DNA from 3 places in the Pseudarthrobacter cremeus genome. Region 2 is predicted to be linked to each of the others. Evidence: riboswitches for the same ligand, from Rfam matches in the RefSeq annotation. Region 2 holds a riboswitch; each other region holds the start of a gene.
What was found. A riboswitch is a leader RNA that binds a small molecule or an ion and turns the genes downstream of it on or off. The one in region 2 is predicted to bind S-adenosylmethionine.
Positions count from the first base shown of each region.

Region 1: another riboswitch for S-adenosylmethionine. It lies ahead of ACS5PJ_RS04085 (DUF1737 domain-containing protein); the one in region 2 lies ahead of ACS5PJ_RS20015 (aminotransferase class V-fold PLP-dependent enzyme).
Region 3: another riboswitch for S-adenosylmethionine. It lies ahead of ACS5PJ_RS13260 (cobalamin-independent methionine synthase II family protein); the one in region 2 lies ahead of ACS5PJ_RS20015 (aminotransferase class V-fold PLP-dependent enzyme).

Region 1 covers NZ_JBPZHC010000002.1:77,014-86,450, forward strand. Annotated here, with positions in the region: gene ACS5PJ_RS04045 (glutamate--cysteine ligase 2) at 1-715, shown strand, start outside; gene ACS5PJ_RS04050 (hypothetical protein) at 712-1,341, opposite strand; gene ACS5PJ_RS04055 (LysE/ArgO family amino acid transporter) at 1,488-2,111, opposite strand; gene ACS5PJ_RS04060 (LysR family transcriptional regulator ArgP) at 2,201-3,097, shown strand; gene ACS5PJ_RS04065 (DUF1905 domain-containing protein) at 3,160-3,465, shown strand; gene ACS5PJ_RS04070 (glycoside hydrolase family 26 protein) at 3,585-4,790, shown strand; gene ACS5PJ_RS04075 (O-succinylhomoserine sulfhydrylase) at 4,800-6,008, opposite strand; gene ACS5PJ_RS04080 (rhodanese-like domain-containing protein) at 6,009-6,419, opposite strand; gene ACS5PJ_RS04085 (DUF1737 domain-containing protein) at 6,416-6,673, opposite strand; SAM riboswitch class IV at 6,687-6,802, opposite strand; gene ACS5PJ_RS04090 (hypothetical protein) at 6,949-7,467, shown strand; gene opgC (OpgC domain-containing protein) at 7,615-9,437, shown strand, end outside.
Region 2 covers NZ_JBPZHC010000014.1:16,747-26,183, reverse strand. Annotated here, with positions in the region: gene aroA (3-phosphoshikimate 1-carboxyvinyltransferase) at 1-730, shown strand, start outside; gene rsgA (ribosome small subunit-dependent GTPase A) at 714-1,829, shown strand; gene hisN (histidinol-phosphatase) at 1,884-2,708, shown strand; SAM riboswitch class IV at 2,866-2,979, shown strand; gene ACS5PJ_RS20015 (aminotransferase class V-fold PLP-dependent enzyme) at 3,016-4,434, shown strand; gene ACS5PJ_RS20010 (class I SAM-dependent methyltransferase) at 4,547-5,305, shown strand; gene ACS5PJ_RS20005 (metal-dependent transcriptional regulator) at 5,331-6,044, shown strand; gene ACS5PJ_RS20000 (fluoride efflux transporter FluC) at 6,060-6,464, shown strand; gene ACS5PJ_RS19995 (fluoride efflux transporter FluC) at 6,461-6,859, shown strand; gene ACS5PJ_RS19990 (hypothetical protein) at 6,961-7,329, shown strand; gene ACS5PJ_RS19985 (hypothetical protein) at 7,433-7,567, shown strand; gene ACS5PJ_RS19980 (S1C family serine protease) at 7,573-8,559, opposite strand; gene ACS5PJ_RS19975 (acyltransferase family protein) at 8,824-9,437, shown strand, end outside.
Region 3 covers NZ_JBPZHC010000006.1:231,653-241,089, reverse strand. Annotated here, with positions in the region: gene ACS5PJ_RS13280 (hypothetical protein) at 10-897, opposite strand; gene ACS5PJ_RS13275 (RNA polymerase sigma factor) at 894-1,445, opposite strand; gene ACS5PJ_RS13270 (YegP family protein) at 1,679-2,056, opposite strand; gene ACS5PJ_RS13265 (adenylosuccinate synthase) at 2,392-3,681, opposite strand; SAM riboswitch class I at 3,959-4,065, shown strand; gene ACS5PJ_RS13260 (cobalamin-independent methionine synthase II family protein) at 4,079-5,287, shown strand; gene ACS5PJ_RS13255 (uracil-DNA glycosylase family protein) at 5,501-6,133, shown strand; gene ACS5PJ_RS13250 (DUF3151 domain-containing protein) at 6,320-6,745, opposite strand; gene fbaA (class II fructose-bisphosphate aldolase) at 6,748-7,767, opposite strand; gene ACS5PJ_RS13240 (TrmH family RNA methyltransferase) at 7,897-8,568, opposite strand; gene ACS5PJ_RS13235 (hypothetical protein) at 8,588-9,370, opposite strand.

The sequences.
Region 1 (9,437 bases), on a different contig from region 2:
GAGCGCGAACTCGCCGTTCTGGAACGGGATGCACACGGGGTTTGAAAGCTACCGCACCCAGGCGTGGAACCGGTGGCCGACGTCCGGACCGGCCGGCATTTACAGCACCTACTCCGCCTACCGCCGCGTGGTGACGCGGCTGCTGGACAGCGGCGTGATGCTGGATGAAGGCATGCTCTACTTCGATGCCCGGCTGTCCCGCAACCACCCCACTGTCGAGGTCCGGGTGGCCGATGTCTGCCTCCGCGCGGAAGACGCCGCCCTGATCGCCGTACTGGTACGGGCCCTCGTGGAGTCGGCCAGCCGCGAATGGCGCGAGGGCGTCGATCCGGCGCCGGTCCCCACGGTGCTGCTGCGGATGGCGGCCTGGCAGGCGAGCAGCAGCGGGCTCAGTGGAGAGCTGCTGGATTTTGGCACCTTCCGGCCGGCGCCCGCCGTGGACGTGGTGCGGTCCCTGGTGGATTACCTGGCTCCGGTGCTCGAGGAGCAGGGGGAGCTGGCTCTGGCCAGGCAGGGCGTCGAGGACATTATTGCCCGGGGCACCGGCTCCACTGAACAGCGCCGGGCGCGGGATTCGGCGTTGGAACACTCAGCGCCCGACGACGGCGGGATGGGCGCCGTCGTCGCTCACGCCGTCGGCGTCACCATGCGCGGGACTTCCGGGCTTCCGGAAGAAAACGAGGCCCCCGAACTGCTCAGGGTCCGCCAGGCCTAGGTGTCCGGCTCGTCCCCAGCGGGAACGGCGAATTCCTCATAGCGCATGAGCTGTGCACCCACCGCACCCTCGACCAGGTAGAACACAAACGGCGGGATGTCCTTCGCCCCCGCCAGGATGGCAGCGAAAACCGGGGCGCTCGCGGCCGCTGTCATGCCGCTCCACGGCTTCAAGGGCGAAAGCAGAAGCCCCGCGCCCAGGGCGCCGAGTGCACCCACGTGCAGTCCCGAGTACGACAGGAACGGCCAGCTTGGGCCTCGCCGGTAGGCAAATTTTTCGAGGTTTGCGGCGCGGTCAGCCAAGGCCACGACAAACAAGGGCGCGCCCGCAACCAGTGCGGCCGCCGCACCCGAGGCGAGGGTCTTCGACGGGCCGGACCGGATGGCCTGGGCGAACCGGACGAATCCGATGGGCACGGCCATGGTGCCGGCGGCGGCAAGAAACTGGCCAATAATCCAAGGGCCCCGGCTCCGCTGGAGCATCGCCAGCCTGGCTTCAGGGTCCTTGGTGGCGTGCACCATTCCCACGAATGAAATTCCGAGCCCCCAGCAGGTGCTGGCGGCGACGATCACTGCTCCGGCCTTTCGATAGGGCCTGCTGCCCCGCACTGCTTGTTCCCCAGTCATGGCTGGCTCCCGGTCCGGCGGATGCGATGGCCCAGCAACACCGCGGTTGTGACCATGAAATTACGCCGCGCGGCCGCGGCGGTCAACAGCGCGGAGGAATGAACAGCGGAGGCGTGAATAACAGGTGCGGGCAAATCGGGACAGTCTCACGCGCCCATTGCCAGACGCGCGCCCAGTGTCAGCATGACGACGGCGACTAGGCCGTCAAGAATGCGCCAGGACGAAGGCCGCGCGAAGAACGGACGCAGGACCCGCGCCCCGAAACCCAAGGCACAAAACCATCCCAGGCTGGCCGCCATAGCACCGGCGCCGAACCACCACCGCAACTCCTGCGCCTGCTGGTTGGCCACGGACCCGAGCAGCAGCACGGTGTCCAGATAGACGTGCGGGTTGAGCCAGGTCAGGGCCAGCACGGTAGAGATGGCCGCTCCGGCGCGGAGGGCGGGTTCCTTGCCGGCGGCCGTCAGTGCCCCGGGCCGGATTGCCCGCCTGGCCGCCAGTACGCCATAACCAACGAGGAACGCGGCCCCCGCGTACCGCGCCACGTTCATCATCACCGGACTCGCCTCCATCAGTGCACCGACCCCCGTAATGCCTGCGGCAATAAGCGCCGCGTCGGAGACGCTGCAGACAAGGACGACGGCGGCGACGTGCTCACCGCGGATGCCCTGCCGCAGGACAAAGGCATTCTGGCTGCCGATGGCCACGATGAGGGCCAGGCTGGTGCCGAAGCCGAGTGCGACAGCGGGGAGGAGCGCCGTAAGTTCCATGCTTTCCAACGTAGGGCCGCGCGTATGATTACTCCAGCTAATGATTTTTAGGTCTATTAAGGAATGCTAATGGCTGTGGCGTTTGCTTCATGAAGACCTTCCAGTTCGAGCAGCTCCGAACCTTCGCAGCGGTGGTGGACGCAGGCACCCTGGAGGCGGCTGCCCGCAGCCTTCACGTCACACCGTCGGCCGTCTCCCAGCGGCTCAAGGCGATGGAGGATGCCGCCGGGCAGGTCCTGCTGCAGCGCACCAACCCTGCCAGTCCCACGCCCGCCGGAGAGGCAGTCCTGCGGTATGCCCGGCAGGTCCGTCAGCTGGAGTGGGATGCCAGGCAGGAGCTCGGGGGCAGCGGGGCCGGGCAAAGCCAGCCCATCCCGTTGGTGGTGAACGCCGACTCACTCTCCACGTGGTTCATGCCTGCGCTGGCGGGCCTGCCCCCGGGTCTCGGTGCATGCTTTGAACTTCACCGCGAGGACGAGCAGCATTCCACTCAGCTGCTCCGGACCGGCTTGGTGATGGCCGCGGTGACCGCCACCCCGGAAGCGGTTCAGGGCTGCAGGGTGGAACCTCTGGGTGCCCTGAGATACCGGGCAGTGGCAAGCCCCGGGTACATCGGCCGCTGGTGGCCCGATGGGCCGGAACTCGTAGCGGGCAGCCGGGTGCCGGTGGTGGACTTTGACCGCAAGGACAACCTGCAGGACCGGTTCTTCAGGACGGTGACCGGTGCAGGCCTCGCCGCGCCCCGGCACTACGTTCCGTCCTCGGCCGAGTTCGCGCAGGCCATCCGGCTGGGACTGGGATGGGGGCTGCTGCCGGAGCAGCAGTGCCTGGCCGACGTTCGGCGCGGGGACCTCGTGGAGCTGGCGCCGGAACAGCCCGTTGACGTGTCCCTGTACTGGCAGCGGTGGAAGATCGATTCACCCGTACTGAACGAGCTGACCGCGGCAGTCCGGAAAACGGCGTCCGGGCAGCTGCGCCAGCCTTGATCGTGACCGCTGCCCAAAACGAAGGATGCGTCCGGCCAGATGCCCGTGCCATACTGGCGGCCGTGACGTCGTCGTATTCGTTCCGGGCCGGATTGTGGCTCTATCCCGGCGAGGCCGGGTGGCATTTTGTGACCGTTCCCCCGGATGTGGCGGAGGACATCCGGGAACAGGGTACTGCTTTCCGGAAGGCCTTCGGATCGGTCAAGGTCACGGCGGAAATCTCCGGGCACACCTGGCAGACCTCGGTCTTCCCCGACAGTAAAAGCGGCTCCTTCCTGCTCCCGGTCAAGAAGGACGTCAGAGCAGCCGCCCACGTCAGCGCCGGGGACGAAGTGGACGTCCGGCTCACCGTCCTTGGCGACGGGTAGGACGGTTCTCCCGCGCCGGGCCATTTCTCCGGGCGTGAACCATTTCATTTGGCCCGGCCGCTGAATAGGATTGGCAAACGGCGCGTCGAGGTACGCATCGACTACGAGGGGGACGATGCATGGAACACCCGACGCGACGCAGCGCGCTGCTTGGACTTGGGCTGGCCGCTGTCAGCGTCGGCTTGGGGGCAACTGCGGCAGCCGCAGCCCCGGCCCCTGCCGTGACCCCCACACCCTCCGCCGGTGCGCCCGGCAGCAGTGTGACGCTCAGCGGATCCGGGTTTCCCCGCTCGTCCGCGGGCACCGTGACGGGCGGCTCGGCGCCAGTAGCCTTTCAGACCAGCAAGACCGGGACGTTCAGCGCGGTGGCCACCATAGCGGCAACCGCTCAGGGCACTGTGGCGCTGACGGCGGCTGCCGGCAGGACTTCTGTCACCACGACGTTCGCCGTCCTCGCAGGGGTCCCGCCTGTCAGCGCAGCGTTTCTTCGCTTCGGCGTCGCCACACCCGGCGGGGCTGCGGCAGACACTGAGCTTGACGCCGTGGCGGGACTGGTGGGGGAAAGCCCTGGCATCGTCCTGTCCTACAAGGACTTCCGGCAGGCCCCGCCGGTTTCTGAACTGGAATCGGTGGTGCAGCGCGGTGCGGTGCCGCTGGTCACCTGGGAACCCTGGATCGCGGGCGCCGGCGTAACCCAGCCCGCCTACGCGCTGGCCCGCATCACCGCGGGCGACTTCGACCCGTACATCAGCCAGTGGGCGGCAGCGCTTGCGTCCTGGGGCAAGCCGCTGATGCTCCGGTTTGCCCACGAAATGAACGGCAACTGGTACCCGTGGTCTGAAGCGGTCAACGGCAACAGTCCCGGGGACTACGTCCAGGCATGGCGGCACGTGTACGGCCTCTTCAGCGCGGCCGGTGCAACCAACGTCAACTGGGTATGGGCGCCCAACGGAGGCGGATCGGTTGAAACTTCCGTGCTGTATCCGGGAGATGCGTATGTGGATACCGTGGGCCTGGACGCCTACAACTGGGGCACCACCCAGGTGTGGAGTTCCTGGCAGCTGCCCGCCGCCGTGTTCGGCCCCTACCTGGCGGAGCTCCGGACGATCGCCCCAGGCAAGCAGATCATCATCACCGAGACAGCGAGCACCGAAACCGGTGGCAGCAAGCCGGACTGGAACACCGCGCTGGTCTCCTATCTGGGGACCCAGCCGGACGTCTCCGGTTTCGTCTGGTTCAACCTGAACAAGGAGACCGACTGGCGGATCAACAGCAGCGCCGCCTCAGCGTCTGCCCTCTCCTCAGCTCTGGCCGCCCGCCGCTAAGTCGGCCTATCAGATCTGCTTGAGCGCCTGCTCCAGGTCGCCGATGAGGTCGTCCACGTCCTCCAGGCCAACCGAAAGCCGCACCACGCCGTCGCTGAGCCCGATCGCCGCCCGGCCTTCCGGGCCCATGGCGCGGTGGGTGGTGGTGGCCGGATGGGTGATCAGGGACTTGGCATCGCCCAGGTTGTTGGAGATATCGATGATCCGCAGCCCGTCCAGCAGCGCAAAGGCGGCGTCCTTGCCCGAGCGGCCGCCCGTCGTCGCAAGTTCCAGTGTGAGAACGGTGCCACCGGCCTTCATCTGCTTGGCGGCCAGCTCGTACTGCGGGTGCGACTTCAGCAGGGGGTATTTGACCCAGCTGACGGCGGGCTGCTGTTCGAGCCATTCGGCGAGCCGCAGCGCGGACGCGGACGAGTGGTTCACGCGCAGCGCCATGGTTTCCAGGCCCTTTGTGAGAACCCAGGCGTTGAACGCGGACAGCGCGGGTCCTGTGTGGCGCATCAGTTGCTTGACCGGACCGTCGATGAATTCCTTGGTGCCCAGGATGGCCCCGCCCAGCACCCGGCCCTGGCCGTCGATGTGCTTGGTACCGGAGTAGACAATCACGTCCGCGCCGAACTGGCCGCAGCGCTGCAGCAGGGGAGTGGCAAAGACGTTGTCCACGACGACGGTGGCCCCGGCGGCGTGCGCCAGTTCGCTGACCGCGGCGATGTCCACGATTTCCTGCATCGGATTGGACGGCGATTCAAAGAAGACCGCCGTGGTGGGCCCGGACAGCGCGTCGCGCCACTGATCGAGGTCCGGTCCGTCCACAAAGACCGTCTCCACGCCCCAGCGCGGCAGGATTTCGTTGAGGATCACAAAGCAGGAGCCGAACAGTGACCGGGCGGCCACCACGCGGTCCCCGGCTGCCAGCAACGCACCCAGGGCGGTGAAGACAGCTGACATGCCTGACGCCGTCGCAAAGCACGCCTCCGTACCCTCCAGCAGGCGGAGGCGTTCCTGGAACGTGGCAACGGATGGGTTGCCGTAGCGGGAGTAGACGAAGCGTTCGTCCTCACCCGTGAAGGCGCGCTCGGCTGCGGCGGCGGACTCGTAAACGAAGCCCGAGTTCAGGAACACCGGCTCGGTGGTCTCCTGGAAGTTGGTACGGTCCAGGCCGCCGCGGACCGCCTGGGTGTCAGGGCTCCAGCCGGCGGCATCTTTGTTGAAGGTCACTTAGTTGCTTCCGAGGTTGGTGGGCAGGCCGCGGTTCTTCCAGCCGTTGACTGTGCGCTCGCCGTAGCGGTCAGGCTCGCCTTCGAAACCCTCCAGGATGTTGAAGGAGGTGAAGCCGGCCTGCGTGGCGGCGATGGCGGCAGCGATGGACCGCTGGCCGGAGCGGCAGAGGAAAACGAGTTCGGTGGTTGAGTCCTCGGGGGCCTGTTGGGTCAGGTCGGTGAGGAAATCCGGGTTGGGGATCCCGCCCGGGAACGTCCACTGGATGAACAGGGGGTCGTTGTCAGTGGCTTTGGTGTCCGGGATGCCGATGTGCGCCCACTCGCCCTCGGTGCGGACGTCCACCAGGATGGCGCCCTGCTCCAGCTTGGCCCACGCTTCCTCCGGGGTGAGGTCTCCGGCGTAGCTCATGCGTGGCCCTCGCCGTCGAAATCGAGGTCTTCCACAGCGGTGGCGACGGCGGCATCCGCGCTGGCGATGGCTGCCGGGAGGATGAGTGCCTGGGCAACGATCACGCTGCTGCCGTTGAAGGTCGCGGCCGGGCTGCCGTGCAGGACATACCCTTCGGCCAGGGCGGTGGAAATCCGTTCACAGAAGGCCTTGTCATCCGGCCCCGTGATGAGCCGGTACGACAGTTTTTCTTCAGGGGCAGGGGCGTCAGACACGACAGAACTCCTTCTTTCACGCTTGCAGCTCGAATGGGTCGATATGCCGAGTATTCACCTGAGGCACCCCGCCGCGAAAGGGAGGGTTGCCGACCGGCCAGTCAGGGCTTGGCGCCGGTTCTCATTACTCCCCAAAAACGTAACATCCGGCCCGCCCGGCCGCACCGCCGCGGTCGTCATGTTCCGTAACCAACACGGAGGTTTCGTCACCAGGACCGGACTTTCGTAACCGGCGCGTGCTTCTCCCCTGGCCAGCCGGGCGGGACAATCAGGTCATGGGGGACAGCGGCGGGAAAAGCGGCAGCAAGCAAGGGGCGAAAGGTGCCGGGGCCCGGTTGGTCGCCACGGCACTGTGCGGCGCTTCGATCCTGGCGGCCCTGGCGGGCCTGGCCGGCTGCCGGGACGCAGCGGGTCCGCCGCCTTGCATGCCGCCGGCGTACAGCGTCACGCCTGCCGAAGCCCGCCCCGGAGACCGGGTCACGGTCAGCGCGCAGGACGCAACGTGCGATGCGCGCTACGGTGCGGACGCCAAAGTCCAGGTAACGGTCCGGGACGCTGCCGGAATCAACATCCTGGAGGAACTTGCCCCCATGACCGACGACGGCGGTTTCACTTTCGTGTTCACTGTCCCCGCGGGAATGGCCGCGGGGGAGGCCGGGGTCACCGCCTACCCGTACGCCTTGGACTGGTGCGACGACACAGGGGTCAACAACAGGGCGGCGTCCGGACCGGAGACCCTAATCCGGGTCTCGTGTGCGGAGCGACTGGTCCCGCTGGTTATCCTGGCCGGCTAAGGTCCTGGCCGGCTAAGGCTGATCGGTGTGGCCGGCCAAGCCGGAGCCCGCACGGCAGTCCGCATCTGCCGGGGACCGATAGAGTTTGCGCAGGTGGCACCGGCCGCCATCACTGAAAAGCCGTCCTGGGGGAGGGTCCACACCCGCATGCCAACAGCCACCGTACCCAGGCGTGTGCCGGCGCCGGCCGCCTCCGGACTCCGCAGCCCGCTGCCCGCAGCGCTCCTTGCCGCCCTCCTCCTCCTGTTCAGCCTCCTGTCCAGCCTCCTGCCGGCCGGTGCTGCCGCGGCCGCCGAACCAGAGCCGGCCCCGGAGCCGGGCAAGCCCCTGCTGGGAGCTGTCCTCGAGTGGGGTCAGGACTCCGCCGGGTCCTTTGCCGAACGGCTGGGGGCCACCCCCGCGGTCTTAGGCCATGACATCTCCATCCCTTTCCGGACCGCCGAGGCCGCCAACCTCCGGCAGTTTCTGGACCAGGCTTCAGCCGTTGGCTCCCACGCAATATTCACCGTCAAGCCCACCGTTCCGCTCGAACAGATCGATGCGGCGGCGGCCCGGGCGTTCGTGGCCGAGGTGGCCCGCATTTCGGCCGGCTTCCAGGGCAAGGTGCTGGTGCGCTTTGCCCCGGACATGAACGGCAGCTGGGTTGGGTGGGGCCAGCAGCCCGGAGCGTATCGTGCTGCCTTCCGGGCCGTCGCTGCGGAGTTCAAGGAAACGGACGACGCCGGCACGCTCATGGTCTGGGAGCCGTACGTTGGCCGGGACTACCCCTTCGGACGGAACCGCAACGCCCCTCCCGCCGGCAGCGAGGGATTCGCCCTGCTGGACACCAACGGCGACGGCGCCTGGGACGGTGCCGACCGCGCCTACGCCCCGTACTATCCCGGGGACGACGCCGTCGAATGGGTGGGGCTTTCGGCTTACCACGATGACACTGCCGGGAAGGCCGCCGTCAACACCGTGCCCGGGTCCGGCGAGCTTGTCGGCATGCTGGCCGGAGCGGGAAACGAGGACTTCTACGCCACCTATGTGGAGCAAGCCGGCAAGCCGTTCCTCCTGCAGACGGCAGCCTTCTACAGCCCCTCCACCGGCGGGGCCGGGGAGGCTGAGATCAAGGGGGCCTGGTGGGAGCAGACGCTGGAAGCCGCCACGTCCGCGCGTTTCAACAGGACAGCTGCCGTGATCTGGGACGAGCGTGTCAGTACCCGGGACACCGGTGTTGCCAGCATCGACTGGACCATCAGCGGCAACGCTGAGGTGGCGGCGGCAGCGCGTGCCCGGCTCGAGGCCTCAGGCGTAGTCACCGGCCCGGTTACGGAGCCTGGAACAGGACAGGGAACCACCCCGGCCAACACTCTGACCGGTGCGGCCGCCTGGAGCGTCGGGGTGGCCCTGCTTGTCCTCCTCGTGGCGCTGTGGCAACTTCCGCGAAGGGTCTCCGCGGTGGGTGAGTGGGGCTACACCGATCCTTCCAGGCGGGACTCCCGGGTAGACCTGCTGCGCGGCCTCGCCATCGTGTTTGTGGTGGTGAACCACCTGGGCATGACGTCCCTCTTCCAGCTGCTGACCCAGGAAGCGGTGGGCTTTGTCTCCGGCGCGGAGCTGTTCGTGCTCTTCTCCGGGCTGGTGGTGGGGATGGTCTACGGGCCGCGGGTCAAGGACGATTTCGGCACGGTGGTGGACCTGACCGCGCGCCGGGCCGGAAAGCTCTATGTCACGGCCCTGGTAGTGCTGCTGGGCATTTTCCTGGTTTCCCTGGTGCCGGTCTTCGAGACCGCGTCCCTCACGTCGTACACCGACCAGGGGACGGGAGGCGCCGGGCATGACTCCGCCGGGCGCACCTACGACCTTTATGCCGGCATGGAATCGCTCTTCCAGTTTCCGGTGCCGCCGCAGCTTCTTCCCGCCATCCTGCTCCTGCAGTTCGGTCCGTGGCAGTTCAACGTGATGGGCCTGTACGTCATCCTGCTGCT
Region 2 (9,437 bases):
CCTGGACCACATCAACATGACGGTGGCCGTGCTCCGCAGCGTGGGGGTCTCGGTGGATGATTCCGTGCCCAACCACTGGGAGGTGGCCCCCGGACCCGTCCGCGCGTTCGACCAGCGCATTGAACAGGACCTCTCCAACGCCGGCCCCTTCCTGGCCGCGGCCCTGGCTACGGGCGGAACGGTGCGGATCCCGGACTGGCCTGCGGGAACCACCCAGGTGGGAGATCTTTGGCGCAGCATCCTGACGGAGCTGGGCGCAGAAGTAAGCCTGGTGGACGGTGTCCTGACAGTTACCGGCGGACGTGAGATCAAGGGCGGCAACTTTGCGGAGACGAGCGAGCTCGCCCCCACCGTCGCGGCGCTCTGTGCCCTCGCCACCGGGCCTTCACGGCTGACCGGCATCGCCCACCTCCGCGGCCACGAGACGGACCGGCTTGCAGCACTGGTGACCGAAATCAACCGGCTCGGCGGGGATGCCGAGGAGACCAGCGACGGCCTGGTGATCCGGCCGGCAAAGCTGCGCGCCGGCGTCGTCCACACCTATGCGGACCACCGGATGGCCACCGCCGGCGCCATCCTGGGACTGGCTGTGCCTGGCATGGAGGTCCAGGACATCGGCACCACAGCCAAGACCATGCCGGAGTTCCCCCACATGTGGGCGGACATGCTCGCCCAGGGCGGATCCACGGTTGACGGCGCGGAAGGTCCCAGCAGTGGCGCGCAGCACTGATTCCTGGGACGAGTCCGATGTCCGGATCCGGCCCAGCAAGAAAGGCTCCCGGCCGCGCACCAAGGACCGGCCCAGCCACGACGACGCCGTCACCGGCCGCATCATCACCGTTGACCGCGGCAGGTACACCGCCATCGTGGGCGAGGGCTCCGGCGACGAACGCGTCATCATTGCCGCGCGCGCCCGCGAACTGCGGCGTTCCCCCGTGGTGGCCGGCGACTTCGTCTCCCTTGTCGGGGATGTCTCCGGCGAACCCGACACCCTGGCCCGCCTGGTCCGGATCCAGGACCGCCGGACCCTGCTGCGCCGCAGCGCGGACGACACCGATCCGATCGAGCGCGCGGTGGTGGCCAATGCTGATCAGTTGGTGGTGGTGGTGGCCGCAGCCAACCCGGAACCGCGCACCGGCTTTATCGACCGCGCCCTCGTGGCAGCGTACGATGCCGGCATTGAGCCGTTGCTGCTCGTCACCAAGGCCGACGTCAAGGACCCCGCTGAACTGTTGTCCAACTACGAGCACCTGGACTTTCCGGTCATCATCAGCCGGACGGCAGACTCAGCCGCCTCTGGCATCGACGCCCGCTCGGACGACGGCCTCTCTGCGCGGCTGGACAGCGACGCCGTGGAGCAGCTGCGGGCCCACCTGGACGGCAAAGTGACGGTAATGCTGGGCCACTCCGGCGTCGGCAAGTCCACCATGGTCAACGCGCTCACCGGAGCCGAACGGGCCACCGGCGGCGTGAATGCGGTGACCGGCCGCGGCCGCCACACGTCGTCGTCGGCCCTGGCTTTGAAACTGACCGACGCCCCGGCGGGCAGCTGGATCATCGACACCCCGGGCATCCGCTCGTTTGGCCTCGCCCATGTGGACCCGGACCGGATCATGCGCTCGTTCCCCGACCTTGAGCCGGGAACCGACGCCTGCGAACGCGGCTGCAAGCACAACGCAGCCGCCGTAAACTGTGGCGTCGATGCGTGGGTTGCCGCCGGCAAAGCCGGCCCCACCGGCCCGGCCCGGCTCGCGTCGCTGCGACGGCTGCTGGGTGCAGATCCGCGGCTGGAAGGCCAGGAAACCAAGGAACTGGGCAGCATCAGCTAGCTGCTGAACGCCCGCCTCCCCGGCTCCGCAGCCCGGAGACGGTAGTTTGTAACCATGATCCAACCCGCTTCGAGCTACAACGATGACCTGCGCCTCGCACATGTGCTGGCCGATTCCGTGGATGACCAGACCATGAGCCGCTTCAAGGCACTGGACCTGCACATCGAGACCAAGCCTGACCTGACACCGGTCACGGATGCGGACAAAGCCGCAGAGGAAGCCATCCGCGGCCAGCTGTCCCGCTCGCGTCCCCGCGACGCCGTCCTTGGGGAGGAATTCGGCAGCTCCGGCCACGGGGCACGCCGCTGGATCATCGATCCCATCGACGGCACGAAGAACTTTGTCCGGGGCGTTCCGGTCTGGGCCACCCTGATCGCGCTCGTTGACGAGGGCGAACCCGTGGTGGGTGTGGTCAGCGCACCCGCCCTGGGGAAGCGCTGGTGGGCCGCCAAAGGGGCCGGGGCGTACATGGGCAGGTCCCTCGCCGCTGCAACCCGCCTTCGGGTTTCGGACGTGTCCAGGCTGTCCGATGCCTCCCTCTCCTATTCAAGCCTGGGTGGCTGGAAGGAGCGCGGCAACCTGGACGATTTCCTGGGCCTGACCGAGGACGTCTGGCGCACCCGCGCGTTCGGCGACTTCTGGTCTTACTGCATGGTGGCCGAAGGTTCGGTGGACATCGCCTGTGAACCGGAGCTGAACCTGTACGACATGGCTGCGCTGGTCCCCATTGTGGTGGAAGCCGGCGGCCGTTTCACTTCCTTGGAAGGAGTGGACGGGCCGTTCGGCGGCAACGCCCTGGCCACGAATTCCATCCTGCACTCCGAGGTCCTCAAACGGCTGAATCCGGGCCTGGACGATCTTCTCCAGACCGCTCCCTAGAACCCCATACCGAATTATCTGCGGCGGGCGCCTCCTCCGGGGGGCGCCCGCCGTCGTTTGTTCGAAGAATGGGACCCCGCCCAAATTGCGCGTAATAAAGTCCTTAACATTCGGCCGGGCTTCTTTCCCCCGGCGGCGATGTCCTACGCTCTTAACAGGTCACGAGTGCCAGCGCTAAACCCCGGTTTGCTGGCCGGCAACCCTCCATTCGCGGTGGGGTGCCCCGGGTGACGACCAGGCCGGTCCGGAACGGACCCGGCAAGCGCGGATTCCCGGGTAACGGGTGTCCTTTCAAAGTGAGGTCTCCGTGACAACTGCCACTGTCTCCCCCGACTCCGTCTCCACAGTCCACGCCGCTAACACCGATGTGCCCGCCCTCGCCGGACGCCCCCTGTCCGCCGTTACCGGCGCAGAAATCCAGGCCCCGCTGATCCAGGGCGGCCACATCCGCTACGCCAACCTGGATTACGGCGCTTCCGCGCCGGCGCTCTCCGTGGTGTCCGCCTACCTGAACGAGATCCTGCCGTTCTACGCCAGTGTCCACCGCGGGGCCGGCTATGCATCGCAGATCAGCACCTCCGTCTACGAGAACGCCCGGAACATCGTGCGCAACTTCGTGGGCGGCCGCCCGGACGACTCCGTGATCTTCACCCGGAACACCACCGACTCGCTGAACCTGCTCGCCGGCTGCCTTCCGCTGACGGACGGGCGGCCAAACGGCGATGTCCTGTACCTGGACATCGAGCACCACGCCAACCTCCTTCCGTGGCAGGGCGTGCCGCACCGCAGCGTGGTGGCTGCCGACACGATCGCGGGGACCATCGAGGTTCTCCGCGCTGAACTCGAGCAGGGAAGCGTCAGCCTGCTCGCGGTCACGGGTGCCTCCAATGTCACCGGCGAAATCCTCCCCATCCGCGCCCTTGCTGCCCTGGCCCACGAGTTCGGGGCACGGATTGTGGTGGATGCGGCGCAGCTCGCTCCGCACCGCCGGATCAACATCGGCGCGGACGACGTCGACTACATCGCCTTCTCCGGGCACAAGCTCTACGCGCCCTTCGGGGCGGGTGTCCTGGTGGGGCGCACCGACTGGCTCGACGCAGGCACACCGCACCTTGCCGGCGGCGGCGCCGTCCGCGAGGCACGGCTCGACGGCGTCAGCTGGGCCACCGGCCCGGCCCGGCACGAGGGCGGCTCCCCCAATGTCCTGGGCGCGGCCACCCTGGCCCGCGCCACCCAGGTCCTTGCGTCACTGGACCAGGAACGGTGGCACGCCCACGAGGCCGCCATCAGGTCCTTCCTGGTGGCAGGGCTGCAGAAGATCGACGGCGTCACCGTCCACCAGATCTTCTCGGACACGGATGCTGAGACCGGCACCATCGGCGTCGTGAATTTCTCGGTAGCGGGCTACGACGCCGGACTGGTGGCTGCCTACCTGTCCGCAGAACACGGCGTCGGCCTGCGGGACGGCCGCTTCTGCGCGCACCCGCTGCTCAAGCGCCTCGGCCTGCCCTCGGGTTCGCTCCGTGCCAGCTTCGGCGTGGGTTCACGGCTCGAGGACGCCCAGCGGCTCCTTGCCGGCATCGAACAGCTACGGAGCACGGGCCTGGGCTGGGATTACGTGGTGGATTCGGGGCGCTGGGTTCCTGCCAACGACACCCGCACATACCCGCACTGGGCGCCGAACACGCCTGGCACCGCCGGGGCGGCCCCCTGCATTGATGACTGACTTTTCCTGAAGCAGCAGGCCGCGATCAGGCGGCTGCGGGGTCCCGAACCTGGCGGCCCTCCCATGCGGTAAATTCGAAGGATACCCAGGGATCAGTTGAAGGAGGCCGCGAGTGGCACGGGGTGGCCCCAGGCTTGACCACGGCCGTCGCCGGGAGCTCGGCCAGAGCTTCCAGGACGGCGGCGAACACTACCAGCGGGTCCGCCCCGGCTACCCCGGTGAATCAGCTGACTGGCTGATCCCTGCCGGGGCCAGGTCCGCCGTGGACGTGGGCGCCGGCACGGGCAAGTTCACCGCCCTCCTGCTGGAACGCGGCCTCGCAGTCTCAGCGGTGGACCCCTCCACCGACATGCTCGAACAGCTGCGCGCCCATTACCCTGAGGTGTCCGCAACCCAGGGGACAGCAGAGGCGACCGGACTCCCAGACTCTTCGTTCGACGTCGCCAGCGTTGCCCAGGCCTGGCACTGGTGTGATCCGCTGCTGGCCAGCGCGGAGCTGGCGCGGATCCTCCGCCCCGGCGGAACACTGGGCCTGATCTGGAACCAGCTGGACACGTCCATCCCGTGGGTCCACCGGCTGTCCCGCATCATGCACGCGGGCGATGTCTACAAGCCCGGGTTCCGCCCAGTGGTGGGGCCCGGGTTTGAAGGCCTGGAGAGTCACCTCACCCGCTGGGAGGACAGCTTGAGCACGGCGGACATCATGGAGCTGACGAAATCCCGCAGCTACTACCTGCGCGCCGGGGAAGCCATCCGGGCCAAAGTCCTGGCGAACCTCGACTGGTACCTTCACGAGCATCTGGGCCACGCCGCCGGGGAAGACATCACCCTGCCGTATCTGACGCTGACATGGCGGGCTGCCAAGGCCTGATGGCACTACCGGGTAGGCTTGTGCCGTGAAGACCAGCGCGCCCTCCTCCTCGATCGAGGACTACGTCAAGGTCGTCTACGGCTTTACGGAGTGGCAGGACAAACCCATCACCTCCTCACAGCTCGCCCAGCGCCTGGGCGTCGCGAACTCATCAGTTTCGGAGATGGTGCGCAAGCTGAAGGACCAGGGGCTGGTGGACCACAAGCCGTACAGCGCCATCACCTTGACCCCGGCCGGCGTGCGGCTGGCCCTGTCCATGGTGCGCCGCCACCGCCTGATCGAGACCTACCTTGTTCAGGAGCTCGGTTACAGCTGGGACGAAGTCCACGACGAAGCCGAACTGCTCGAACATGCGGTGTCGGACACGTTCATTGAGCGGATGGCAATCAAGCTGGGGAACCCGCAGCGTGACCCCCACGGCGATCCCATCCCCACTGCCGACGGCACTGTCCTGATGCCCGATGCCCGCCTGATGGGCGAGCTTGATCCAGGGCACACAGGCCGCATCACCCGCATCAGTGACGAGAATCCGGATCTTCTGCGGTACCTCGCTGCGGAAAAGATCGACCTCGACGCTGAGGTGGAGGTCCTGGGCCGCAGGCCGTTTGGTGGTGCCCTGATGGTGCGGATCACCAGCTCCGGCAGGACCCGCGACTACGATCTTGCGGATGAAGTTACCGCAGCGCTTTGGGTCCACAGCGGCCACCCCCACCTGGGCTGCGTCCTTGGTAGCCGCTGAATGAAGAACGCCGGAATGCCTGACTGGCGCGCCTGGCTGGCGGTGGCCGCAGGCGGCCTGGCAGGGACAGAACTCCGCTACGGGCTGGGGCTCGTCTTCCCGGACCCAGCCGGCGCCGTCCCCTGGACCACCCTGTGCATCAACGTGGCTGGAAGTTTTGTACTGGCCGCCCTCACCACCATGTGGATCGCCCGGCCTGCCACCGCCTTCTGGCTCCGCGCGGGCCTGGGACCGGGCGTGCTGGGTTCCTTCACCACCTTCTCCGCGGTGGTTTTCTCCGTTGACAGGCTTGCCAGGGCCGAAGAGCATCCTGTGTGGATTGCCTATTTAGCCCTGTCCTTGCTGCTCGGCCTTGGCGCTGCGGCGGGCGGCTGGCGGGCGGGGCGGCTGCTGGCTGACCGGCTGCGGGTTGCCTCATGATGGCCGCTGCGCTGGTCGGCGCATTCGGGATGGCAGGTGCCCTGTTGCGTTTTGCCGTCGACAGCTGGTTTGCCCACCGGGCCGGCCGCCGCGCCGCTGTCAACGCCTTCGGCACACCCCGGCACTGGCCGTGGGCGACGCTCTCGGTCAATGTCGCAGGATGCCTCGTGATCGGGCTGTCCATGGGGATCACCGGGCGGCTCGGCCTGGGTTCCGAGTGGCAGGCAGCAACCGCCACCGGGCTCGCCGGCGGGCTGACCACCTTCAGCTCATGGACGACGGCGACTGTCCGGCTTCTGAGTGAGTCGCGGTTCGGCGCGGCGGCACTCAATGTGGGCGCCAACCTGGCCGCGGGTTTCGCCGCTGCCGCCCTGGGCATCGCCATCGCTTCCTAGCCCAGACGCTTCGCCCTGCCCTGGCGCCGCCGTCGTTATGCATTTACAGCGATTCATTGGCCGCACAGCCGGTTTGGCGCAGTCCCGTATCGTTGACTGTGATGATTAGCAGACGCGACGCGGCAATTGCCCTAGATGTACCGATGGAAATGGCGCAGCGCCATGGCATCCCCAAACGCCTGACCGAAGCCGAGCTCAGCGAAATCCTGGACAATCCCCCGGCCTGGCTGACCCAGTCCCGTGCGAACCGGACAGGCAAACGCCCGGTGTGGGTCCATCTCGAGTGTGCCGTGTGCGGGTATGAAGAAGCGGCCCGCCCCAAAAAGTGGTGGCCGGAATTCACCTACGTGGTCTGTGGACACCATGCGCCAAGTGACGTTCCGCCTGCCCGGCAGGGCCTTGTCAGGAGCGAGTTCGACGGCGTCGGGACCCGCTTTGTGGGCATCGCGGACGTATCGGTTCCGGACTGATCCAGGGCTGATTTCGGACCGGTTCAGGGCATTACATTCGGGCACGAAAAGGCGTATTTTACGAAGAGGGACGCTGCCTGTCCCCCGTTGTAAGGAGCACGCCATGCCTGACAAGACACCCCACCAGAACCTGTCGAAGAAGCCGGTTAAAACCATCAAGGAGAAACGCGCGGAGAAGAAGGCCAAGAGCCCCGAAGGTGCCCAGGATCCTGTAGCGCACCTGAAGAAGCGCCGGTAGCTGGATTACCCGCCGTTCTCTGCCATTTCTTCGGGGACGGCCGCCAGGTTCAATTCCTTGCCGTCCCTCAGGACGCTGATCTGCAGGTGCTGGCCGATTGCATCGGCGAACAGAAGTTTCTGCAGGCTTTCCGCGTTGCTGACGGGGCGGCCTCCGGCTGTCATGATGATGTCGCCCGCCTGCAGGCCGGCGCGGTCGGCCGGGGAACCAGCCAGGACCTCCACCACCCTTAGCCCGTCGCGTTGGCCGGTCCTGATCACGGCACTGGCGTTGAGGCGGGTGGGTGTGCTGACAACACCCAGGTAGGCGCGCCTGACGCGTCCGTCCTTCAGCAGAGCCGAGATGATACGCCGGGTTGTGGCGTTGATCGGTACGGCCAGGCCCAGCCCGGCCCCGGCCACCGCCGTATTGATTCCCACGATGCGGCTGTGCGCGTCCGCCAAAGCGCCGCCGGAACTGCCGGCATTGAGTGCCGCGTCGGTCTGGATGACGTCCTCAATCACCCGCCGGTTTCCGCCCGACCATACGGGGATGGCCCGGCCCAATCCGCTGACCACTCCTGCGGTCACTGATCCTGCCAGCCCCAAGGGATTGCCCACCGCGATGACAAGTTGGCCCACACGGAGCGTCTCGGCGTCGCCGAACTGTGCCGGGGCCACCTTCGGTGCCTTGCCGCGGACCACCGCGAGATCGGACAAGGGGTCCACCCCCACCAGTTCAAGATCGGTCCGGCTGCCGTCGGCAAAGGAGGCGTGGCCGTGGTGCGTGCCGGCCACGACGTGCGAATTCGTCAGAAGGTAGCCGTCCTCGGTGAAGAGGACCGCAGACCCGGCGCCCACGCGGAAGCGTCCGTTCCGGCGGCTTCCGGTCATTTCGATGGCCGCGACGTGGGGTGTGACGGTGTCGGCCACCCGCATGACCGTTTCGGAGTATGAGTCCAGCGGATCGTCGTCGGCCGCTGGTGGTGGACCGGGTTTACGCAGCTCGTCCATGGCGCACCTCCTGGTGTTACCGGACCCGGCACCTGCGCTCGGGTCCTACGGCGTACAACGACGGAGGCCCGGCAACTAGTCCCGGAGGTGTTACGCCATAGGTGAACGACAGGGGCCGTTATCGGAGTGGGCCCTGTAACCGGCACCTCGGGACGCAAGCGTCGCCAAAAAGCCGATCCCCTAGTCCCCAAAGAGGGGGTACCTATCCACCCCATAATCCCGGGCAGCAGGGGAAACCGGCCGGACCCGTTGCTAAGTTTGATCATGACCTTGGGCCAGACTGGCGCAACGCATTCCGGGCCGGCGGTCGGGTCCCGGATCGACTGGATCGACGCAGCACGTGGGCTATGCGTCATCGCAGTGGTTCTCTTCCACGTCGGCTACTGGCATTTTCTCAAATTCGAGCACGCCGGCAGCATCGCCTTCGCGTTGTGGGAAACCGTGGCCATTGCGCTGGGCTCCGTGCGGATGCCCCTTCTTCTTGCTGTATCCGGGATGCTTGCTGCATCCAAGATCCGGAACGGGTTCGGCAATGGAAAGGCGATACAGGCCGGCCTGACCAATTACTACCTTTACGCCGTGTGGCTGCTTGTCTACGCACTGCTCAGTATTCCCGCTGCGATGACCGGCGCCACTCCCCGCGTCGGAACGGTCGGCGACTTCTTCCTCCAGCTTGTCGTGCCTGACACTCCGCTGTGGTTCGTTTTCGCCCTCGCCCTCTACATACCCCTGCTTACCCTTTGCCGAAAGCTGCCTCCGGCTGTTGTGCTGGCCGCACTGGCGGTCGTCCGGATGCTGACGGTCCTGATTCCGGGCAGTGATTCCGGTCAGTGGGCCAAGGTCCCCGAACTCGCCTTCTTCTTCGCCGTTGGAGTCTA
Region 3 (9,437 bases), on a different contig from region 2:
GGTGGGTGGTCAGCGGCTGAACTTCTTCAGCCAGATCAGGCCGGGGTCGGTTTTGCCGGCCACGGTCTTTCCTGTCTGCGCAAGCGAAGTGACGGCCTCCAGGGTGGAAGTCAGGGCCGCGGGCTTCCCATGGTTTCCCTGGCCGCCCGCCCCGTCAGAACCGGCCTCTTCAGAACCGGCCTCTTCTGAACCGGCATTGCCGGCTTCCTCCCGGCCGTCCCCGGACGCCGCGTCCCCGGCGCCGCTGCCATCAGAGTTGCCGTTCACCGCGAAATCGGCTGCGCCGTCGTCGCCGTTTTTGGACGACGAGTTATCGCCTTGTCCATTACCCGTTGCCTTTTGTTGGTGCGTGGTTTCCTGACGGGATGTCCCCTGGCCGGTACTGCCGGGCTGGTTGCTTCCCGGCCCCGATGTTTCGGGCTGGCCCGCAGCGCCGTCCCGACCCGCCTGGTCGGCTGGTGCAGGGCCGCCGGGACCCCGCATCTCCCCGGAAAGACCGCCGTCCGCCGGGCTGGCGAGCGGGGTTCCTGTGATGGTCCAGGCAGGGCTCCAGTCAGCCAGCATCTGCTGGACGGAGCTGTTGGTGGATCCGTCCGGAACTGACCCGCTGGCAGCCACGCCGGTAACGCCCAACCCCATCCCGGCGATCACGGCAAGTCCCACCACGGAGTTCCGGTGCCTCCGGAGCAGGCGCTGGCGGGCCAGCTGGTCTGCAGGGCCTGTCAGAAGCAGGGCTGCCAGTTCGGCTCCGGGTTCGGGGACCGGGAGGGAACGGAGGGAACCCAGCGAGAGCAGGGCAGAGCGGAGCCTGGCATCGGTTTCGCCGGCGTCGAGCAGCATGTCATCCACGGTCCGGGAAAGGGACCGGGTAATCACCGGGCTGGAGGGAGCATTCATGGCACCACATATTCCTTTACAGCGGACTCCTCGCGGAGTTTGACCAATGCACGGCGCTGCAGCTGCTTTACAGAACCGGCGGTTTTCCCCATAACGTCAGCCACCTGTTCGACGGTCAGGCCGCCGACGAGGCGAAGGGACAAGACTTCCCGCTGCTCATCCGGCAGACCGCCGAGCAGGTCCAGGACTTCCTGGGGGGAGATTTTTTGGAGGACTTCAGTTTCTGCCGACGTGTCCTCGCGCCGGTCCAGTTCCGGTTCGAACGGGAGTTCGACCGGTCTGCGCTGCTGCCGCCGGTGGTCATCCACCATGCGGGCGTGGGCCACGGAGAAGACGAACGTGCGCAGCCCGGCAACCCCGCCGGTGACTGTCTGGAGCCGTGGCAGGACGGCGAGGAAGACTTCCTGCATAACCGCCTCCGGATCTTCTACTCCGCGGGCTGTGAGGTAGCCCAGGACCTGTGCCGCATAGGTTCGGTACACGGTGTTGAACAGCTCCGGATCGCGGGCGCGGGCACGCAATACGTCGTCTGTCAGCGCATCGGTCACGGGACGCAGGGCTTTCGGTGAAGGGGAAGGGGCTTGCCCCGCTAACTTTACCCTCCGGTAACCGTGCTGCCGGCAACCCCACGAGCCGGCTGGGGGACAAAAAGGCCGGGCTGGAACATGATGGGGGACAAGTTCCAGACCGGCGCTTCATAGGGGTAATCGCTGACACAGGCCACAGGGTTACGCCCGGTCACAAGAAACTTTGAAAATCTTATTGAGGCCGGAATTCAGCCTCAGGCGGGCGCCTGTGTTGCGCCGATCCAGCGCGGTGCGGGGACCTGCCGCCGCGGAGCCTTGGCATGGTTGAAGGCTCGGAGCCTGGTCACCGGAACCCGCTGTTCGTCGCACACCGGCTGGACTGCAACCGGCACAGGAACCGGCTCCGCTACTGGCACCGCCACCGGCTGGGCTGCTGCGGCCGGCGGCGAAACGCGTGAAAGGTCCGTGACCAGCCCCGTCCCGGCGCACTCCCGCACGGCCGCGATCCCGGCTGCCACCGCCGGCTTGTCAGCGAACGCCTCCGACACAGCCATCACCGTTCCGTCCGGCCCCATCAGCCTGAACCTGAACAGCGAATCGGCGTCCACAAAAACTTCAAACATCCCGGCCATGGCAAATCCTTCCGGTCTGCGGGTGATCAGCTCCGGCGACGTCCTCGCCACCGGCCTGCCCGGACGCGTTGCTGCGTCCGGTCCCGCGGGTCTGGTCGAACGATCTGTTGATCAGTTCAGCGTGTGCTTAAGAGTCTGGCCGCCGCTCCGGGAGCCCCACAAGACCGGCCCGGTAAACCCTGTGTAAATTGCGTACCACCGCCCGCAGAGCCCGCTCAGGCCCGCCCAGGCCTGGCCAGCAGCGCTGACGCCCGCCCTGTAACCCACGCCTTAACCACCGACGCCGGCGGGGTTACCCTTTCAGGTGACCCGCCGGCGTCGTACGTGTGTGGACTTTAGTCCTTGATGAGGTCGTTGACCACGATGGTCTGATCGCGGTCCGGGCCGACGCCGATGGCGGAGAACCGCGTACCGGAGAGCTTCTCCAGCGCAAGCACATAGTTCCGGGCGTTCTCCGGGAGGTCCTCCAGGGTGCGGGCGCCGGTGATGTCCTCGGTCCAGCCTTCGAAGTACTCGAAGATCGGGACAGCATGGTGGAATTCGGTCTGCGTCATGGGCATTTCGTCGTGCCGGACGCCGTCGACGTCGTACGCCACGCACACCGGGATCTGCTCAATGCCGGTCAGGACATCCAGCTTGGTGACGAAGTAGTCCGTGAAGCCGTTGACGCGGGAGGCGTGGCGGGCCAGGACGGCGTCGTACCAGCCGCAACGGCGCGGGCGGCCGGTGTTGACGCCGAACTCACCGCCCGTCTTCTGCAGGTACATGCCCATCTCGTCGAACAGTTCCGTGGGGAACGGTCCGGCGCCGACGCGCGTGGTGTAGGCCTTGATGATGCCGATCGAGCGGGAGATGCGGGTGGGGCCGATGCCGGAACCCACTGACGCACCGCCTGCCGTCGGGTTGGAGGACGTGACGAACGGGTACGTCCCGTGGTCCACATCCAGGAAGGTGGCCTGGCCGCCCTCCATGAGCACCACCTTGCCCTCGTCCAGCGCCTTGTTCAGGACAAAGGTGCTGTCGATGACCAGCGGGCGCAGGCGCTCGGCGAAGGACAGGAAGTAGCTGACGATCTCCTCCACCTCGATGTCGCGGCGGTTGTAGACCTTGACCAGGAGTTCGTTCTTCTGGCGCAGCGAGCCTTCCACCTTCTGGCGGAGGATGGATTCGTCAAAGACGTCCTGGACGCGGATGCCCAGGCGGGCCACCTTGTCCATGTACGCGGGGCCGATGCCGCGGCCGGTGGTGCCGATGGCCCGGCTGCCGAGGAATCGCTCGGTGACCTTGTCCAGGACCTGGTGGTAAGGCGCCACCAGGTGGGCGTTGGCGGAAACGCGCAGTTTGGACGTGTCCGCACCACGGGCCTGAAGTCCATCAATTTCCTGGAACAGCGCCTCGAGGTTCACCACGCAGCCGTTTCCGATGATGGGAACCGCGTTGGGGCTGAGAATGCCGGCCGGAAGGAGCTTGAGCTCATACTTCTCACCGCCTACGACGACGGTGTGTCCGGCATTATTGCCACCATTGGGCTTAACGACGTAGTCCACACGGCCACCCAAAAGGTCTGTGGCCTTGCCTTTTCCTTCGTCGCCCCACTGGGCTCCTACGATCACGATTGCTGGCATGGGATCCTCCCCCATTCGTTCGGGCCGCACTCCGGGTACTCCATCCGGTGGTGCACCGGACGGCCCACCGAAAGCCGGCGCCGTTCATGAGAACGCCCCGAAGGCAACAGCCTGGCGGGAACGGTTTATGACGCCCTGCCACGCAAGAGTTCGGGGCTCTTACCACCCAAGTTTAGCCGATGCCCGGGTTTCTCCACTCGTTCGGCCTGGCAGGGTTCACACACGAAACAATCGGGCCCGGACTTGCCCGGGCCCCACAGATGGCCTTAAGTGAGAGTACCCATCCGGAGCGGCCGAGAGACCTGGCTCGTTGACGCCGCAGCAACCGCGCATGAGCAGGGACAACTCTGCCCGCGCAGGTGCTACTGCCAGGACCGATGGAAAGGAAAATCCCCCGATGTCCCAGAACTCGGACCACATCCAGGTCACCCACGCAGGTTCCTTGCCCCGCACCCCGGAGCTCATCGCTGCCAACGCCGCGAAGGAGACCGAAGGCATTACCCCGGAATTCCTGGCACTGCTCGAATCGTCGGTGGCGGAGGTCGTCAAGCGGCAGAAAGACGTGGGAGTGGACGTTCCCAACGACGGCGAATACGGACACACCATGTCCAGTTCGGTCGACTACGGAGCCTGGTGGAACTACTCCTTCGCGAGGCTCGGCGGCCTGGAACCGACAGATGTGGACCGGTGGAAGGACGCCACGGTGCACCGCTCGTCTCCCGGGCACATTGTGCTGACCTCTTTTCCGGACCGCCGCGACAGGCTTGCTTTCAACGACGCCTACACCGATCCGTCCTCGGGGATCCTGGCGCACCGCAAGAGCGTTTCCCAGCCGAAGATCACCGGGCCCCTGACCTACACCGGACAGGACTTGGTGAACTCCGATGTCACCAACCTGAAGAAGGGCCTCGCCGCCGCAGGCCTCAACCAGGGTTTTGTGGCGTCGCTGTCCCCCGGGTCATGCGCCCGCGTGGCCAACGAGTACTACAAGTCCGACGAGGAGCTGCTCTACGCCTGCGCCGACGTGATGCGGGAGGAATACAAGGCCATCATCGACGCCGGCCTGACAGTGCAGCTCGACGACCCTTCCCTGGCCGAAAGCTGGGACCAGATCAACCCCGAGCCGACGTTGGAGGACTACCTCAAGTTCATCCAGCTCCGGGTCGAGGCCACCAACTGGGCCCTGCGTGACCTGCCCCAGGAACAGATCCGCCTCCACGTCTGCTGGGGATCCTGGCACGGCCCGCACACCACCGACATTCCGTTCGGGGACATTGTCGGCTCGGTGCTGCAGGTCAACGCCGGAGCGTACTCCTTTGAGGCCGGCAACGTCCGCCACGAGCACGAATGGCGGGTCTGGGAGGACACGAGGCTTCCCGAGGGCAAAGTGATTATTCCCGGCGTGGTGTCACACGCCACCAACGTGGTGGAGCACCCGGACCTCGTCGCGGACCGGATTGTCCGTTTTGCCGAGGTAGTGGGCCGGGAGAATGTCATCGCCTCCACCGACTGCGGGCTGGGCGGGCGCGTCCACCCGCAAATCGCCTGGGCCAAGCTGGAGGCCTTGGGCGAGGGCGCCCGCCGCGCCACCAAGCGTCTCTGGTAGTTTTTCGATCCGGCTGCAGGGTCCGTCCTGTGCCTTCCATCACGGGAAGGCCATGGACGGACCCTGCATTTTGCGGGGCTTGCTAAACTGATAGAGACCGACCAGGAATCGGTCCACAACACATTTCAAACCATCCCGGACTTGGCGTGCCCACCGCGCGCCCATTTTCCGGATTGGCAGCAGCACCGATCCCCGCAGGAGACATTGCCCTTCATGACAGCCCTGGCACCCGAATCATTCCGCGAACAGCTCCTGAACCGCCGTTACGATCCAAATGTTGCCGCAGTCAACGAGCTGTGCGATTCACTGCAGAGCGTCAAGCCGCACACCCGGGTCCCCTATGTCGACCCGATGCACGACGTCGATGAGTGCCGCATCATCAGCCTTTTCTCCAACATCGGCGAGGCGGACCCTTCGGGCTTCATCACCGCGGGCGACGACGACGCCACCACCCGCATGCTGGGAATCCAGTGGAAGCTGGGCCTGCGCCCCGAGTGTGTCATGCCGTGGAACGTCCACCCGTGGCACACCGACGGAGAGCCCAACGGCAAGTTCACGCCGGACCAGATTGCCTCCGGCCTCAAGCCCCTGCTCAAGTTCCTAGCCCTGGTGCCCCGCGCCTCGGTGATCGTCGCCCACGGCACCGAAGCCAACCGGCTGGCCAACCTGCTCCTTAAGACCGAGGTGCCCATGATCTGGCGCCGGGGCCTGAAGACGTACAAGGTCCGCAGCCTCAGCGGCCGCGCCTTCGCCGGAACCCCCGCCCGGCAGGATCAGTACCTCGAGGAAATGCGCGTCGCCTACGCCGACGCCATGGCCCGCACCGGACTGACCAAGGCCAGCTAGTCCCCCGCCCGTAACCACGGCAACCTACGACGGCGGCCGGTCACCTTTTTCGAAAAGGCGACCGGCCGCCGTCGTACTTTAAACCACAACCGCTGTACTACTAACCACAACGCGGGGTCACTCCCGGCCCAAAAACGTTGGTTTATTGGGCGGAAAGTGACCTCGCGTTGCTTTGGGTGGTACTTGTCAGGCTGCCGCTTCGATGGCGGCCTTCGCCGCCGGGTCGGATTCGTTCAGGAACTTCTCGATCCGCTCCGGCTCTTCCGCTTCACCGATGGCCGAAGAGGCCCGGCCCAGCGAATACAGCGCCCGCAGGAAGCCGCGGTTGGGCTCGTGCTCCCACGGGATGGGCCCGGTGCCGCGCCAGCCGTTGCGGCGCAGCGAGTCCAGGCCACGGTGGTAGCCGACGCGGGAGTAGGCGTAGGAATCGATGACGCGGCCCTCGGCCCACGCCTCTTCCGCCAGCACGGCCCACAGGAGGGAGGACGTCGGGTTTTTGGCCACGAGATCCAGGGCTTCCTGGCCCGCTTCCAGCTGCTGGTAGACCTCGGTCTCGGCAGGCAGGAGCGTGGGCTCAGGGCCCATCAGGTTTCTGCGGAACTCGTCGGACATTCCTAGAACGTCTTTCCGGCCGAACCGAGCTGCTTGGTCGCTTCCACGACGCGGGCGGCCAGGCCTGCTTCGGCGGAGGCGCCCCAGACGCGCGGGTCGTAGAGCTTCTTGTTGCCCACTTCGCCGTCCACCTTGAGCACGCCGTCGTAGTTCTTGAACATGTGGTCCACCACGGGACGCGTGTAGGCGTACTGGGTGTCCGTGTCGATGTTCATCTTGATCACGCCGTAGGAGACGGCGTCGGCGATTTCCTGGTCCGAGGAGCCGGAGCCGCCGTGGAACACGAGGTCGAACGGGCTGTTCTTGCCGAGCTTGGCACCCACCTGGGCCTGGATGTCCTTGAGGATTTCCGGGCGCAGCTTCACGCCGCCGGGCTTGTACACCCCGTGCACGTTCCCGAAGGTCAAAGCGGTGATGTAGCGGCCGTTCTCGCCGGTGCCGAGGGCTTCAATGGTGGCCAGGGCGTCTTCAACGGTGGTGTACAGCTTGTCGTTGATGGCGTTTTCGACGCCGTCTTCCTCGCCACCGACAATGCCGATCTCAACCTCGAGGATCATCTTCGCGGCAGCGGTGCGCTCCAGCAGCTCGCGGGCGGTGCTCAGGTTTTCGTTCAGCGGCTCATGCGAACCGTCCCACATGTGGGAGTTGAAGATCGGGTCGCGGCCGGCCTTGACCTCTGCTTCGGAGGCTGCCAGCAGCGGCAGGACAAAGCCGTCCAGCTTGTCCTTGGGGCAGTGGTCCGTGTGCAGGGCGATGTTGACGTTGTAGTTCTTGGCCACTTCGCGGGCGAACGCGGCGAAGCCCAGGGAGCCGGCCACCATGTCCTTGGTGGAGGCGCCTGACCAGTAGGCCGCGCCGCCGGTGGATACCTGGACGATGCCGTCGGACCCGGCCTCAGCGAAGCCGCGCAGGGCCGCGTTCAGCGTCTGTGAGGAGGTGACGTTAACGGCCGGAAACGCGAAGCCGCCCGCCTTTGCGCGGTCGATCATCTCGGAGTAGATCTCTGGGGTTGCAATGGGCATGCTGACTCCTAAAGTGAATTTCGTCTGCGGGCCGAGCAGGCCCTGGAGTGAACCTCGTCGGCTACGAACCATCCTAGCCAGTTCTGCCCCGGCGCCGTGTTTCCGGTCACGCGGGCCGGTAATACTTGCTCAGACGTGCTGGTTGAACACGTGCTGGCGGATCCAGGCGTGCATGGCGATGGCCGCGGCGGAGGCGGCGTTGATGGAGCGGGTGGAGCCGAACTGCTCGATGGACAGGGTGGCCAGGGCGGCCTCGTGGACCTCGGGGGTCAGCCCCGGACCCTCCTGGCCGAAGACCAGGACGCAGTCCTTGGGCAGCTCGTAGGTTTCCAGCGGCACGGAGTCAGGGAAGATGTCGATGCCGATGATGGCCAGCCCCTCCCCCTGCGCCCATGTCACAAAATCATCCACCGTGGGGTGGTAGCGGACGTGCTGGTAGCGGTCGGTGACCATCGCCCCGCGCCGGTTCCACCGCCGTCGGCCGATGATGTGGACTTCCTTGGCGAGGAAGGCGTTGGCGGTGCGCACCACGGTGCCGATGTTCATGTCGTGCTGCCAGTTTTCGATGGCGATGTGGAAGTTGTGCCGCTTGGAATCAAGATCCGCCACGATCGCGTCATGCTTCCAGTAGCGGTACTGGTCAACAACATTGCGCCGGTCGCCGTCGGCCAGCAGCTCGGGATCCCAGTGGCCGCCGGCCGGCGGCTCGCCCTCCCAGGGCCCGACGCCGACCTCCGGCTTTGGCGCGGATTCGTCCTCGGGCGGCGAAACGGGCGGCGGGATTTGGGGCTGGTCAGTCACACGTCAACTCTAGCCGGGGTCACCCTTGAAGCTTCCAGCGGTTGGCGCGGTATGAATTGGCGATCTGCTCCAGCAGTTGCGGGTGCTCGTTCCAGTACGTCGAGTGGCCGCTGACTCCCACCATCTGCGGCGTGCCCCAAGGCGTCACGCTGAAGAGGTTCACGGCCTGGATGGTCTCGCCGCGGGCGTTAACGCACGTAAACCCGATGACAACGGCCGCCGTGCGGCGGAACTCCCGGATTTCCGGCGCCGTTGTTTCGAAACTGCCCGTGCATTTGTGGCCCACCAGGTGCTGCGGCATCTCAGCGGCGGGCATGGCCTTGAACTTCGCTTCGATTTCCTTGACGGCGGCCTGCACCTTCGCGGGCTCCTTGCCATACTTGCCCTCGTCGGCCTCGGCGAAGAATGCGTAGGCCAAGGCGATGCCGTCCCCGTCGCGCTCCTCGGTGCCCTGCGCCTTCTGTTGCATGGGAACACCGGTGGTGGGGTCTGTGGTGATTCCGAAGGTGTCATCACCCGTCCAGGCGGCGAGGTACTGGAACGATGACTCCCCGGTGACAAACCGGCTGAAGAGCGGGTCGCCCTCGGCCGGGATGTTCGCCGGTCCCTGCAGATCGGCCCAGCCCGGCGGCAGGGGGAAAGCACCAGCGGGTACATCGTCAGCGTCGGGATCCTCCGACGGCGCCGCTGATTCTTCCGGAGCGGCGCTTTCCCCTGCTGCCTCCGACGAAACCGCGGGAGCCGGGGCGTCCCCGGCCTGCGCTTTGGCGAAGGTGGGGATCACCCAGGCGAACACTGCCACGCAGGCAACAATCACGACGGCGGCGATGGCCCCGAGAACGATGAAAAGGTTCTTCCTGCTGTGCTGC